One region of the Candidatus Pseudoscillospira sp. SGI.172 genome, then DNA from elsewhere that is predicted to be linked to it. Evidence: riboswitches for the same ligand, from Rfam matches in the RefSeq annotation. Region 1 holds a riboswitch; the other holds the start of a gene.

The links. Region 1 has a riboswitch for lysine ahead of ACQRD3_RS10270 (transporter substrate-binding domain-containing protein). Riboswitches for the same ligand answer to the same signal wherever they lie in the genome.
Region 2: linked by a shared signal. The riboswitch ahead of asd (aspartate-semialdehyde dehydrogenase) and the one ahead of ACQRD3_RS10270 (transporter substrate-binding domain-containing protein) in region 1 are both predicted to bind lysine.

Annotation. Positions count from the first base shown of each region.
Region 1 covers NZ_JBNPLQ010000026.1:11,183-18,411, forward strand. The annotation lists gene ACQRD3_RS10240 (nucleoside deaminase) at 1-21, opposite strand, end outside; gene ACQRD3_RS10245 (manganese efflux pump MntP family protein) at 235-792, shown strand; gene yqeC (selenium cofactor biosynthesis protein YqeC) at 796-1,512, shown strand; gene yqeB (selenium-dependent molybdenum cofactor biosynthesis protein YqeB) at 1,500-2,300, shown strand; gene ACQRD3_RS10260 (XdhC family protein) at 2,430-3,176, shown strand; gene ACQRD3_RS10265 (thioredoxin family protein) at 3,222-3,497, shown strand; lysine riboswitch at 3,564-3,732, shown strand; gene ACQRD3_RS10270 (transporter substrate-binding domain-containing protein) at 3,859-4,782, shown strand; gene ACQRD3_RS10275 (amino acid ABC transporter permease) at 4,861-5,697, shown strand; gene ACQRD3_RS10280 (amino acid ABC transporter ATP-binding protein) at 5,699-6,439, shown strand; gene ACQRD3_RS10285 (SDR family oxidoreductase) at 6,691-7,229, opposite strand, start outside.
Region 2 covers NZ_JBNPLQ010000006.1:56,209-63,437, forward strand. The annotation lists gene xerD (site-specific tyrosine recombinase XerD) at 1-47, opposite strand, end outside; gene ACQRD3_RS04100 (hypothetical protein) at 78-704, opposite strand; gene ACQRD3_RS04105 (TIGR04086 family membrane protein) at 1,109-1,540, opposite strand; gene yajC (preprotein translocase subunit YajC) at 1,609-1,893, opposite strand; gene tgt (tRNA guanosine(34) transglycosylase Tgt) at 1,980-3,110, opposite strand; gene queA (tRNA preQ1(34) S-adenosylmethionine ribosyltransferase-isomerase QueA) at 3,148-4,176, opposite strand; gene ACQRD3_RS04125 (SpoIID/LytB domain-containing protein) at 4,197-5,849, opposite strand; lysine riboswitch at 5,906-6,080, shown strand; gene asd (aspartate-semialdehyde dehydrogenase) at 6,222-7,229, shown strand, end outside.

The DNA.
Region 1 (7,229 bases):
CATGTATTCCTCGTCGGTCATACCACTTCTGCCCCCCTGCTTTCTTTGGATGTATCATACCCGATTTTTGGCGTCTGCGCAAGGATTTTGGTGTAAAGGAGAACCGCTTTCGACACCGTTCGGGAAAAACTGCCTAAAGATGGAAATTGTTTGAAAGCGGGAGCTGGTTTTCTATTGCTCCTGCGCGGGAATTGTGCTACACTGTACCTAATAAATTTTCAGGGGGAATTATTTTTGGTCGAGATTTTCCTCATTGCTGTCAGCCTTGCCATGGATGCCTTCGCCGTCTCCATCTCCGCCGGGATCGCGATCCCGGGCTTCGGGCCCCGGCAGGCGGCCCGCATCGGCGCGTGGTGCGGCTTTTTCCAGTTTGCCATGCCGCTGATCGGCTGGTTTCTGGGTTCCAGCGTACGCAGTTACATCGAGGCGGTGGATCACTGGATCGCCTTTGCCCTGCTGGCCCTCATCGGAGGACATATGATCTGGGACGCTCTCTCGGGCGGCGGGGAGGAGGCGGTGACCGATCTCTCCGCCCGGCGGCTTTTTCTCCTGGCGTTGGCCACCAGTATCGACGCGCTGGCGGTGGGGGTCTCCATGGCCTTCATGAAGGTGAACATCCTGCTCGCCAGCGTGCTCATCGGCGTGGTGGCTTTCGTCCTGGCGATGCTGGGCGGCCTGCTGGGCCGCCGGCTGGGGGATCTGTTCCAGCGCCGGGCCACCCTGCTGGGCGGCGTTGTGCTGGTGTGCATCGGAGTGAAGATCCTGGCGCAGCATCTGGCGGGAGCGGCGTGAGCTATGGGGATGTGGACCGAGCTGGCCCTGTGCCCCGACCGGCACCGCCTCGTCGCCCTGGTGGGGGGCGGCGGCAAGACCACGACTCTCTATGCCCTGGCCGCTGAGGCGGTCGCGGGAGGGCGCACGGTGGTGGTGACCACCACCACACACATTATGCCCCACCCCCGCCTTCCCCTCACGGAGGAGCCCGCCGCCCTGCCCGCGCTGCTGGCAGAGCACCGGGCGGCTACCCTGGGGAGGTGGGACAGGCCGGGCAAACTCGCCGGGGCGGTGCCGCCCGAGGCGCTGGAGGGACTTGCCGATGTGGTGCTGGCCGAGGCCGACGGGGCCCGGCTGCTGCCCCTGAAGGCCCCGGCGGACCATGAGCCGGTGATCCCCTCCTGCTGCGGCGCCGTGGTGGCGGTGGCCGGACTGGACAGCCTGGGAGAGCCGGTGGAGCGGATCTGCCATCGCCCGGAGCGGGTCTGCGCCCTCCTGGGGGTGGGGCCGGAGCACCGGGTGGCGCCCGCCGATGTGGCGGCGATTCTCATGAGCCCCCTGGGGGGGCGGAAAAACGTCCCCGCCGGGGCGGCGTTTCGGTGCCTGCTGAACAAGGCGGACACGCCGGAGCGCCGGGCGGCGGGAGAATCCATCCGGGAGCGGCTGGCGGCACAGGGAGTCCCGGCCGCTGTCCACAGCTATGGGGAAAAGGAGCGTGGGGGCCTGTGCTGGTTTTGATCAAGGGCGCGGGGGATCTGGCCACCGGCGTGGCGGTGCGGCTGCGCCGCAGCCATTTCCAGGTGGTCATGACCGACTTGGCCCGGCCCACCGCCGTCCGGCGGTCGGTGGCCTTTTCGCAGGCCGTCTACGACGGCACGGCCACGGTGGAGGGCCTCACCGCCCGGCGGGTGTCCGGGGCCGACGAGGCCCGTAGGGCGCTGGAGGCCGGAGAGGTCCCGGTCCTGGTGGATCCCGCCGCCGAGATTTTGCATCGGCTTCCCTTTGACGTGCTGGTGGACGCCATTCTGGCCAAGAGGAACACCGGCACCCGCATCACCGACGCCCCCACGGTGCTGGCCCTGGGGCCCGGCTTCACCGCCGGGGTGGACTGCCACGGGGTGGTGGAGACCATGCGGGGCCATGATCTGGGTCGTCTGATTACCGATGGCGCGGCCGTTCCCAACACCGGCGTGCCCGGGGACGTGGGGGGCTTCACCGCCGAGCGCATCATTCGCGCGCCCGCCGACGGGGCCTTTGAGCCGCTGGCCGCCATCGGCGAGCGGGTGGAGCTGGGGCAGCCCGTGGCCCGGGTGGGAAACGCGGTGGCCGCCTCCCAGCTCACGGGCATCGTCCGGGGGATGCTCCCGGCGGGGCTGACGGTTTTCGCCGGGATGAAGGCGGGGGACATCGATCCTCGCTGTGAGCGCCGCCACTGCTTCACCGTTTCGGACAAGTCCCGGGCCATTGCGGGCGGCGTGTTGGAGGGAATCCTCTTTTTCTCGAAAAAGAGACTTGAAAAGCTTTGACAGAGAGACAGCCGCGCTTGGGGCTGTTGAAATAGGCCGGACCGATTCCCGGTTTTTGAGAGGAAATGGTTCAAAAAGTTCCGAACAGAAAGTGTTTCGTTTGCCTGTTGCTGGAAAGGAGGGCTTCCCTTGTCCCGTCTCATTCTCTGCGGCGCGGGCCATGTCTCCCGCGCCCTGGCCCAGGTGGCCGCCCTGCTGGAATTCGAGCTGTGCGTCCTGGACGACCGGCCCGAGTTTGCCGACCCCGCCCGCTTCCCTGCCGGGGCGCAGGTGCTGGCGCTGCCCTTTGACGAAGGTTTGAAGCGCCTGGGCAGCCGTCCGGATGACTTTTTCTGCATCCTTACCCGGGGGCATACCTGGGACAAGGCCTGTCTGGCCCGTATTTTAAACGGTCAATTCGCCTATGTGGGAATGATCGGCAGCCGCCGCAAGGTGGCCGCCACCATGGAGGCGCTGGCCGCCGAAGGCTATTCTCAAGAGCGGCTGGCCGCTGTCCACGCCCCCATCGGGCTGATGCTGGGGGGACAGACCCCGGCGGAGGTGGCGGTGGAGATCGCCGCCCAGCTCATTCAGATCCGGGCCGAGCTGGGCCCCGCGCTGGCCCCGCCCCCGGCGGAGCCCGGTGTTTTGTGCACCATTTTGAAAAAGACAGGCTCCGCGCCCCGGGGCCCCGGGGCCTGGATGCTGGTGTGCCCCGACGGGCATACTGTGGGCACGGTGGGCGGCGGCGCGGTGGAGTATCAGGTGGGCCGGGATGCCCTGGAGCTTTGGGCTGCGGGAGAGTCCGCCCGGGAGAGCACTTACGATCTGGGCAGCGGCGCGGACCTGGGCATGGTCTGCGGCGGGCGCATCACCATCCGGTTTCAGCGCCAGTGACGGCGCGGGAGTTTGGAAGGGCAGCAGAGAGAAAGGATGAGAAAAATGAAGGAAATTCTACTCTTCGTCATGGCCGGCTGTCCCCATTGCCGTCTGGCCCTTCAGCTCCAGGAGGAGCTCTTTGCCGCCCATCCCGAGTGGAGGGACATCCCATTAAAAATTGTGGACGAGACCCGGGACCCGGCCTTTGCCGATCGGTTTGATTATTACTACGTGCCGACTTACTATGTGGACGGGCAGAAGGTCCACGAGGGCCACGCCGAGCGGGACGATGTGGAAAAAGTCTTTCGTCTGGCGGCCGGAGAGCCGGTCAAAAGCTGAATTGGGCATTTTCCGGAAAGTTTTCCTTGACACCCCTGCCGGGGCGTGATAACATAACAGCCAAATAAACCTGATAGAGGCGCGGTTCTCATGAGTACCACCGGACAAGGGCAGGCAGCCGTCCGTGGGAAAGGGAGCGCCGCCGAAGGGAGTGCCGCTGCCTGGCGGTGCTTGGCCTGGGCCGCCGGGGAAAACCCGTCGGACTGTCACAAGTGTGTGAAGCGCTATCTGGTCTGGTCGAGCCACGCGATGCCGTCCCCGTTTGTGGGGCCGGTGTTTTGGTTCTTTCATTCCACACGGGCGCTTTTCATAGAAAAGCGCCCGTGTTTTTTGCTTGGGCACAGGAAAGGATTGTTTGGATATGAAAAAGAAGCTGTTTGCTCTGGCCCTGACCCTGGGCCTCACCCTCACCGCCTGCGGCGGCGGAGCCTCTACCGAGAGCGCTGCCCCCGCGGCCGTGGAAATCCCCGCCGTGGAGGATCTGACCGGCGTGGACACCAGCGCCATCCCCGGCGTGGAGGACGGCGTCCTCACCGTGGGAATGGAGTGTGCTTACGCCCCCTATAACTGGATGCAGGTCGACGACTCCAACGGCGCCGTGCCCATTGCCAACGTCCCCGGCTCCTACGCCAACGGCTATGACGTGATGATCGCCAAGCGCATCTGCGACGCCTATGGCTGGGAACTGGAAGTGGTCTCCTCCGCCTGGGACTCCCTCTGCCCCGCCATCCAGTCAGGCATGATGGACGCCAACATCGCCGGCCAGTCCATGACCGCCGACCGCATGGCCGAGGTCGACATGGCCGGCCCCTACTACTATGCCACCATCGTCTGCGTCACCACCAAGGACAGCAAGTACGCCAACGCTGCCTCCATCGCCGACTTGTCCGGCGGCACCTGCACCGCCCAGTCCGGCACCATCTGGTACGACTCCTGCCTCACCCAGATTGAGAACGCCAACCTGCTTCCCCCTGCTGAGACCGCTCCCGCCATGCTGATGCAGCTCCAGACCGGCACCGTGGACTTTATCTGCACCGATATGCCCACGGCCTTGGGCGCTGCCGCCAAGGATGACAACCTGGTCATCCTGAACTTCTCCGGCACCGACGGCGATTTCCGGTTTGCCGACGAGACCGAGCGGGCCGAGAACGTAAACATCGGCATGTCCGTGGCCAAGGGGAATACCGAACTGAAGGACGCCATGGATCGGGTCCTTTCCGCCCTCACCGAGGAGCACTTCAACGCCCTCATGGACCGGGCCATCGCCATCCAGCCCGAGATTTAAGACCTGCCTTATATATACCATCCCCGCCCCCGGCCCGGCACCGGGGGCGGGCTCTGCGCAAAGAAAGGAGCATTCCCCATGGAGATCTTCGCCAAGCTGGGCTACGATATGACCCGGCTCTGGAGTGCCTACTGGGTCAAATACCTGGGGGGCATGGGCAGCACCCTGGTCCTGGCCCTGGTGGCCACCCTCATCGGCTGCGTCATCGGCCTGGCCTGCGGAATCCTGAACACCATCCCCGTGGCCCGGCAGGACTCCGCCCCCAAGCGTTTTGGCCTCAAGCTGGTCCGCGCCCTGGTGCGGATCTATGTGGAGGTCTTTCGCGGCACCCCCATGGTCCTGCAGGCCGTGTTCATTTACTACGGCCTGCCCTATTTCACCAACAACTCCATGCGGTTTGACAACATCTGGGCCGCCGCCATCCTCATCGTCTCCATCAACACGGGCGCCTACATGGCCGAGTCCGTCCGGGGCGGCATCCTCTCCATCGACCCCGGCCAGACCGAGGGCGCCAAGGCCATCGGTATGACCCACTTCCAGACCATGACCAGCGTTATCCTGCCTCAGGCCCTGCGGAACATCATGCCGCAGATCGGCAACAACTTCATTATCAACGTGAAGGACACCTCGGTGATGTTCATCATCGGCTTCACCGAGTTTTTCGCCTTCCACCGCTATATCACCGGCGTGAACAACCTCTACTTCCCCTCCGCCGCCATCGAGATGATAGGCTATCTGACCATGACGCTCATCGCCTCTTTCCTCCTGCGGTGGATCGAGAAGCTGATGGACGGCTCGGACAGCTACAAGCTGGTCCAGGCCGACGCGCTCACCATGGCCGCCGGGACCTACCGCCACCCCAAAAAGGTGGAGGACACCCTGGAGCGCAACCTGGAACAAGAGAGGAGGATGTGACATGGCCGAACCCATCATTGCCGTGCGCCATCTGTCCAAGTCCTTCGGGGCCAACGTGGTGCTCCGGGACATCGACTTCACGGTCTCTTCCGGGGATGTGACCACCGTCATCGGGCCTTCCGGTTCCGGCAAGTCCACCCTCCTGCGGTGCATCAACCTGCTGGAGACCCCCACCTCCGGGAGCGTGATTTTTCACGACCAGGACGTGACCGGCCGGGGCGTCGACCCCGCCGCCTACCGCAGCAAGGTGGGCATGGTCTTTCAGTCCTTCAACCTCTTCAGCAACATGACGGTGCTGGACAACTGCACCGTGGGTCAGCGGAAGGTGCTGAAAAAAGACGCCGAGACCGCCCGGAAAAACGCCATCCGCTATCTGGAGCAGGTGGGGATGGCCCCCTACATCAACGCCCGCCCCCGACAGCTCTCCGGCGGCCAGAAGCAGCGGGTAGCCATCGCCCGGGCCCTGGCCATGGAACCCGAGGTGCTGCTCTTTGACGAGCCCACCTCCGCGCTGGATCCGGAGATGGTGGGGGAAGTCCTCTCCGTCATGCGGGACCTGGCCCGGGGAGGCATGACCATGATCGTGGTCACTCACGAGATGGCCTTCGCCCGGGACGTGAGCAATCACGTGGTCTTTATGGCCGATGGCGTCATTGCCGAGGAGGGCCTCCCCGGGGAGCTCTTTCAAGACCCGAAAAACCCCCGGACCCGGGAGTTCCTGGCCCGGTTCCGGGAAAACTAAACAAAAATTGAAAGCGCCGCCTGCCGAGAGGATCTCGGCAGGCGGCGTTTCAGCTTGTCAAAAAAGCCTCGCAGAGTTTCGCGCCCGCAGGCGCGAAAGAGGTGGGATCTGTTTTCTGCCGCGGCGTGTACGTGGCAGAAAACACCTCTCGGCCCGTAAGTGTGCGCATGGTCCGTCAAAGGCGGACCATGCGTGCGCGCGACGGGCTGCATCCTGCTCGAAAAAGTGGCGAAGCCACTTTTTCGACAGCCTCAGGGGCGCAGTCCGCTGCCGCCCTGCATGGTGATGGTTTCACCGGAGATATATTTGGCGGCGTCGCTGCACAGGAACACCGCGGTGCGGCCGATGTCCTTTTCGGGGTCGCCGAAGCGCCCGGCGGGGATGCCCTTGATGGTCTGCTCATAGACCGCGGGGTACTCCTCCCGCCACTTTTTGAGGGCGTCGGTGAGCACCAGGGGGCAGATGATGTTGCAGTTGATGCCGTCGGGGCCCCACTCGGTGGCGGCTACCCGGGTCATGCCCCGGATGCCCTCCTTGGCGGCGGCGTAGCTGCTCTGGCCCGGCTTGCCGAACAGGCCAGCGCCCGAGGCGAAGTTCACCACAGATCCCCGGGTCTTCTTGAGCTCGGGGTAACAGTGCTTCATGTAAAAGAAGGCGGCGTACAGCCCGGAGTAGATAGCCTGGTCGAACTGCTCCTTGGTGTGCTCGGCCAAAGGCACGCCGGAGGCGGAGTTTTGGGCGTTGTTGATGAGGAAGTCGATGCGGCCGAAGGTCTTGACGGCCTCCTCCA
Region 2 (7,229 bases), on a different contig from region 1:
TGCTTTTCTCCGGACAGGAACGCCCGGTATTCCAGCATCAGATCCATCCGCTCTCACCTACTTTTCTTCCTGAATTTTCAAGACAACACAGACACAGCCCCCATCAGCAGAACGGGGACCAGATAGCGCTCCATGAGGACGCAGACACACAGCGCACCGGCGCACAGGCCGGAGCGATAAAAGAATTCTCTGTGATAGGGCAGCTCTCTGCACCCCTGTCCGGCAGGGCGGGCGGCCAGGCTCCAGGCGTTGGAAAAGCTCTGCACCGACAGCAGCAGAAAGACCGGGATGGACACCAGTCCCGTGACCCCCAGCAGCAAAAAAGCCGCACTCAGCCCCGCCCTGCCGTAGACCCGGGCGAAGGAGGCGATGGAAAAGGCCAGAAAAAAACCGCGGAGCGAGGAGAGCACCGGGACCCCCAGCAGTCCCAGCCCCGTAAAGGCAAACAGAAACGCGGCCAGGGGCCAGCGAACGGTCCTCCAGATGAGTCCCGGCCATGCGGGAACACTCAGCTGCCCCTCCGACGCCGCGGCCAGAAACTGTTCCAGATAGGCGCGCAGGGCCTCATCTCCCCCGCCGCCGGAATGAAACGCGATCCAGCATCCAAAGAGCCCACCCAGCGCAAAAAAGACCGCCGTCACGACGAGGGCCGGGGTTCCCTCCGCCGCCGGGGTCCCCCAAATTCCTGCGACCGCTCTGCGCATTGACCTCACCTCCATGGCACACTCTATGCCGAAGTGGACAGGTCCATGCCTCAAAAAGGGGCTCTCAAAGTGTTTCTTATTTTAATCTACTTTCCCCACCCGCGCAACCCCTTTTTTGAAAAAAATTATTATGTTACAATATTATGTAAATATTATTATGTAAAGCTTTGAGGGAAACCCCTTCTTCCCGTAAGAGGCCCAAACGCACTCTTCACGAAAAAAGCACATGATGTGGTGCTGTTCCCTCGCTTTTTGCTCAAGATACGCGGTTTTCACAGGGGAACGCAGGGGGTATACGCTCTGTATTGATAACAGAGCGTATACCCCCTGCGTTTGGCGCCGAATCGCAAGTCCCCGCTGAATTCTGACATTTTATGTCACCGGCAGAAAGCGGGGACACACCGTCAGCGCCGCCGCCGCTTCCCTCCCCTGCCAGAGCCGCGCCTCCCGCCGCCCAGGATGCCGGCGGCTGCGCCGCCGCACAGTGCGCCGCAGAGAAGACCCAGGCCGCCGTTTTCCGGCGTCATAGTGTCGTAAAGGAGCAGCCCCAGGGTCAGCTGAAGGAGGAACAGCACCGCTCCCACTGCCAGACCCACGAAAAGCCCTCTTCCTTTACAGCTTCTGACTGCCAGGAGCCCTCCGGTGAAGCTGCCCAGCACACACCCCACCACAGTCAAGCGCTCCTGGAGTCCGGGGTCCAGAATTCCCTGGGAGACCCCCACCGCCGCCAGGAACAGAAAGGCCAGGCAGATGAGAAAGGCAGTCCCGCCGCCCAGGAGAATGCTTTTGCAGTACCGCAGGAGCCTGGCCCCCTGCTCTTCCTCAGTTTTTCGCATAAAAAGTCCCCTCCCCGCACCGATGTTTCACAGCATCTTATGCAGGGAGGGGCGCCAGCATGTCTTTTTTACTTGGTGTTTTCCACGGACTGAGTACCCTTGCTGGACACAGACCACTTGGTGAACTCCATCCGGACCCGGTCTGCACCGGTCTCAATGACGATGGTGTTGTCCTTCACGGCACAGATGGTGCCAACCACACCACCGATGGTGGTGATCACATCGCCCACCGTCAGCTCGGAACGCATCTTCTCCGCTTCCTTTTTCCGCTTGTTCTCCGGACGAATCAGCATGAAATAGAAGATAGCGATCATCGCTACCAGCATGACGATCGTCATAACGTTCTGGTCCAAATTAATTCCCTCCATGAAAGATTTTTTATTTGCAGTGAAAAGTAGTATATCCTATCAGCCAAACTTTTGCAATAGTTTCCGGCAAATTAAATCCTGCGGTCCAATTTTTCCGAATACTCTGCCCGGAAGTCCTCAAAGGTTCCGGCGTCCAAAGCGGAACGGATCCGCTCCATGAGGGTGTTGTAGAAATGCAGATTGTGGAGCACCGCCAGGCGCATGGCCAGCATCTCCCCCGCCGCAAACAGGTGGCGCAGGTAAGCCCGGGAGAAGGACTGGCAGGCCGGGCAGTCACAGGTCGGGTCGATGGGCCGGTCGTCCAGCTTGTACTTCTCGTTTTTGAGGTTGATGGAGCCCTCCCAGGTATAGAGCTTGCCGTGGCGGGCGTTCCGGGCAGGCATGACGCAGTCGAAGAAGTCCACGCCCCGGGCCACCGCCTCGATGATGTTGGATGGGGTGCCCACCCCCATGAGGTAGCGGGGTTTGCCGGTGGGCATATGGGGTTCCACCGCGTCGATGATATCGTACATTACCCGGGTGGGCTCCCCCACCGCCAGGCCGCCGATGGCGTAGCCCTCGCAGTCGATCTTCCTGATCTCCTCCATATGCCACACCCGCAGATCAGGGAAGGTGGCACCCTGGTTGATGCCGAAGAGCATCTGATCCGGATTCACGGTGTCAGGCAGGGCATTGAGCCGGTCGTGCTCGGCCTTGCAGCGCTCCAGCCAGCGCACCGTGCGCTCGCATGAGGCCTTGGCGTAGTCGTAGGCGGCGGGGTTCTCCACACACTCATCAAAGGCCATGGCCACGTCGCTGCCCAGGCGGGACTGGATCCGCATGGACTCCTCAGGCCCCATGAAGATCTTCCGGCCGTCGATGTGGGAAGAGAAATAGACCCCCTCTTCCCTGATCTTCCGCAGGCTGGCCAGAGAAAAGACCTGGAACCCGCCCGAGTCGGTGAGGATGGGCCCGCTCCAGTCCATGAACTTGTGGAGCCCACCCAGGGCGCGCACCACGTCGTCGCCGGGGCGGAGGTGGAGATGATAGGTATTGGACAGCTCGATCTGGCAGCCGATGTCCACCAGATCGTGGGCGGAGACGGCCCCCTTGATGGCCCCCTGGGTGCCCACGTTCATGAACACAGGGGTCTGGGCGACGCCGTGGGCGCAGGTAAAAACGCCCCGTCTGGCCCGGCCCTCGGTCTTGGTCACTTTAAACACAGAAAAACTCCTTTGTCGTTGGAATGGGGCCCGGCGTTCAGGAGATGAACATGGCATCTCCGAAGGAGAAGAAGCGGTAGCGCTCCTTCACCGCCTCGGCATAGGCGTCCAGCACATGCTCCCGGCCCGCCAGGGCGGAGACCAGCATGATGAGGGTGGACTCCGGGAGGTGGAAGTTGGTGATGAGGCAGTCCAGCGCCTTGAAGCGGTAGCCGGGGAAGATGTAGATGCTGGTCCATCCGGCGCTCTCCTTCAGCGTACCGTCCTCCGCCGCCCAGCTCTCGATGGTGCGGCAGGAGGTGGTGCCCACGCAGATCACCCGCCCGCCGTTTCGCCGGGTGGCATTGATGGTCTCAGCGGTCCCGGCGGAGATCATGCAGTATTCCGAGTGCATCTCGTGCTCGGTGGGGTCATCCTCCTTCACCGGCCGGAAGGTGCCCAGGCCCACATGGAGGGTCACATAGCAGAGCTTGACGCCCATGGCCTCGATCTGTCCCAGCAGCTCCCGGGTGAAGTGTAGTCCCGCGGTGGGGGCGGCGGCGGAGCCCACCTCCCGGGAATAGACGGTCTGGTACCGCTCCGGATCCTGGAGCTCGGCCTTGATGTAGGGAGGCAGGGGCATGCGGCCCAGCTGTTCCAATATCTCCAGGAAAATGCCCTCATAGTGGAAGGAGACGATCCGGTTTCCCCCGGGCAGTTCCTTCTCCACCGTGGCAGTGAGGAGCGTTCCGTCCCCAAAGACGATCTTCTGTCCGGCGTGCATTTTCCGGCCGGGCCGGACCAGGCACTCCCACTTCCCTTCTCCCCGGTCGATGAGGAGGAGGACCTCCACCGCGCCGCCGGAGGGATCCCGGTGACCCAGCAGGCGGGCAGGCAGCACTCTGCTGTCATTGAGGACCAGGCAGTCCCCCGGGCGGAGGAACTGGGGCAGGTCGTAGAAATGCCGGTGCTCCACAGCGCCGGTCTCCTTGTTCAGCAGCATGAGCCGGGAGCCGTCCCGGCGCTCCAGCGGGGTCTGGGCGATCAGTTCCTGGGGCAGATCATAGTAAAAATCAGAGGTCTTCATCTTGCGCGTTTCCAACTTTCTCAGCGAATTTCGGTGCCGGGGTAATAGAAGGTCAATATCTGCTCAAAGGTCTTGCCCTGCTGAGCCATGGCATATGCGCCCCATTGGCTCATACCCACGCTGTGCCCCCAGCCGGAGCCGGTAACGGTGAACACGTTCTCCCCCGCCGAGGTGCTCCCCGTCGGAGCGGGCAAAAACTGTGTACCGGAGCCGGTGATGACGTAGGGGTTGCCGGTGATCCTGGCCGCCGCGCCGCTGCCGCCGATGGCATAGACGCCGCTCATGGAGGTCAGGGTCCCTCCCCCGTCGGTATAGTATACCCCGCCGGAGGTCTTTTCCGACGCCGAGACCGTATATCGCATGGACTTCAGCCCCAGCAGGTTCCGCACCCCGCCCTCCTTGGTGAAGGGCCAGCTCTTGCCGTTGGCGTCCAGGAAGGCGATAGACTTGACATTCCCTGTGGGAGTGGTGGCGGTGATCTGGAAGTCCACGATAGAGGCGCAGTTGTACCCCTTGGCCTGGAGCTTCTCCGTCAGTTGAGCGGCGGTAAAGGTCTCACTCCAGCTCCAGTAGGAGATCTTGTCGGAGACCGCGGCCTCATAGGGATCGGCCACGCCGGAGAGGTAGGGGATGGACTGGCTGCCCCAGACATTGCGCACGTCTTCAGTGCCGCCGCCGCTGGAGGAGAAATAGTAGGTCTGGGCGGGCGTTCCGTTGTACAGCACCCGCAGCCCCGCCGTCTCCGCCGCCGCCTGGGCGGTGCGGGAATCGGTCTCCCCCATGCCGTAGTAGGCCTGGCAGTGGGTGGTGGAGCAGATGTCGAAGCCGGAGGCGTTATGGCGGCCCAGATTGATCTCGTAGTAGGTCCGGGCACACACCGCCTGTGCCTTCAGTGCCTCCAGCGGCCAGCTCCGGCTCATTTCCCGGGAGACGACGCAGTTGATGTAGTCCTCCAGGGGCAGAAGGTTGGAAACCGTCAGATCTCCCCCGCCCACCCGGCGGTACTGGAACGCACCGTAATAGCGGTTCCCCTTGAACCAGGTGACGGGCCGGGTGGTGCCGTCCGTCCCCGGCTGAACGGTCAGGGATCTCTCGGCCCCGCCGTCAAACTGGAAGAGGATTTTGGCCGTGCCTGTTTTTACCACCGACACGCCGTAAGAGCTGGTGCCTGCTGCTGTGCCGCCTGCGGCGTCGGCGGCCGCCTGAGCCTCCTCCCGGGTGGCGTAGGCCCCTGTGCGGACCTGGTAGGCCCCGTCGATCCAGGCGGGAAAGCCGCCCGCGGCGTCGGCCGCAGCCCGGGCCTCTTCAAACGTGGCCGGGGCCAGGGGGAGCTGCACATGCCAGCAACCCACGCAAACATCGGAGGTGACGGCATCGGAATAACTGGTGTAGCCGTTGTAGGTCCCGTACCACACAGTCTGAGTCTTGACCACGGACACGCCGGTCTCCCTGGTCTCCCCCACCGGACAGAAGTTCCGGTCGGTGTCCAGATAACCGAAGCGGTAGCCGCTGCCGGCGTCGTTTTTCAGGTTGGCTCCGTCCAGGGCGTCGCTGCCGTAGACCAGTCCCACCAGCACGGGAACCGTCTCCGTCCCGGCCGCCCGGGCGGCGGGAGGCAGAAAGGCGCTCAAAAGTGCGGCGGTGCACAGAACCGTCAACCATTTTTGTCTCATAGTCCACTCCTTTGTCTTGACACCGCGGGGCGGTTGTGATAGTATCAGGAAAATATTCGTCAGATAGAGGCGCGGCAGACCTGGTGTAGCGCGGCGAGGGCTCCGGAGCCCTGTGACCCGCGTGAAGGAGGCGGCCGCCGAAGGGAGCGTCCTCCGGAGGGACCTTCTCTGGTCGCAGAGAGAGACCTCTCCCGACTGTCACCGGGCCCCCGGTGGAGCGCTGTCTGATTTTGACTGACGTGAGGGATGGGCGACCATCTCTGACATTATAGTACAAAATCAGCCGCTGGTAAAGCCGCTGATTTTTCTTTTTATTTCGGGAGATTCAAAGGGTATCCGTGTCATAGAATAAAAATATGGAGGTAGATGGAGATGGAGAAATTCAAGGTCGGGATCATTGGCTGCACGGGCATGGTGGGACAGCGGTTCATTACCCTCACCTGCGGCCACCCGTGGTTTGAACTCACCGTTCTGGCGGCCAGCGCCCGGTCCGCCGGGAGGCCCTACGGCGAGGCCGTGGAGGGCCGCTGGAAGCTGGACATTCCCATGCCGGAGCAGGTGCGGAACATGACTGTTCTGGACGCCGAGGCCGATCTGGAGCAGATCGCCGCCCAGGTGGACTTCGTCTTCTCCGCCGTGGATATGAAGAAGGAGGAGATCCAGGCGCTGGAGGAAGCCTATGCCAGGCACGAGTGCCCGGTGGTCTCCAACAACTCCGCCCACCGCTGGACCCCCGACGTGCCCATGGTGGTGCCCGAGCTCAATCCGGAGCATCTGGAGGTCATCCCCGCCCAGCGCAAGCGTCTGGGCACTCAGCGGGGCTTTATCGCGGTAAAGTCCAACTGCTCCATCCAGAGCTACGCCCCCGCCCTCACCCCCCTTCGGAAATTCGGGCTGGAGAAGGTGCTGGCCTGCACCTATCAGGCAATCTCCGGCGCGGGCAAGACCTTCGGGACATGGCCCGAGATGGTGGATAACCTCATCCCCTACATCGGCGGCGAGGAGGAAAAGAGCGAGCAGGAGCCGCTGAAGGTCTGGGGCAAGGTGGAAAACGGCGTCATCGTCAGCGCCGCCAAGCCCGCCATTACCGCCCAGTGTCTGCGGGTGCCCGTGTCCAACGGCCACACTGCCGCCGTCTTTGTCACCTTTGAAAACAGGCCCTCCATGGAGGAAATGAAGCAGATCTGGGCGGAGTTCAAGGGCATTCCACAGGAGTTGGGCCTCCCCACCGCGCCCAAGCAGTTCTTCCATTATTTTGAGGAGTCCGACCGGCCCCAATGCAGGCTGGACCGGATGCTGGAGGGCGGTATGGCCATCTCCATCGGCCGCCTCCGCCCCGACACCCAGTACGACTACAAGTTCGTCTGCCTGTCTCACAAC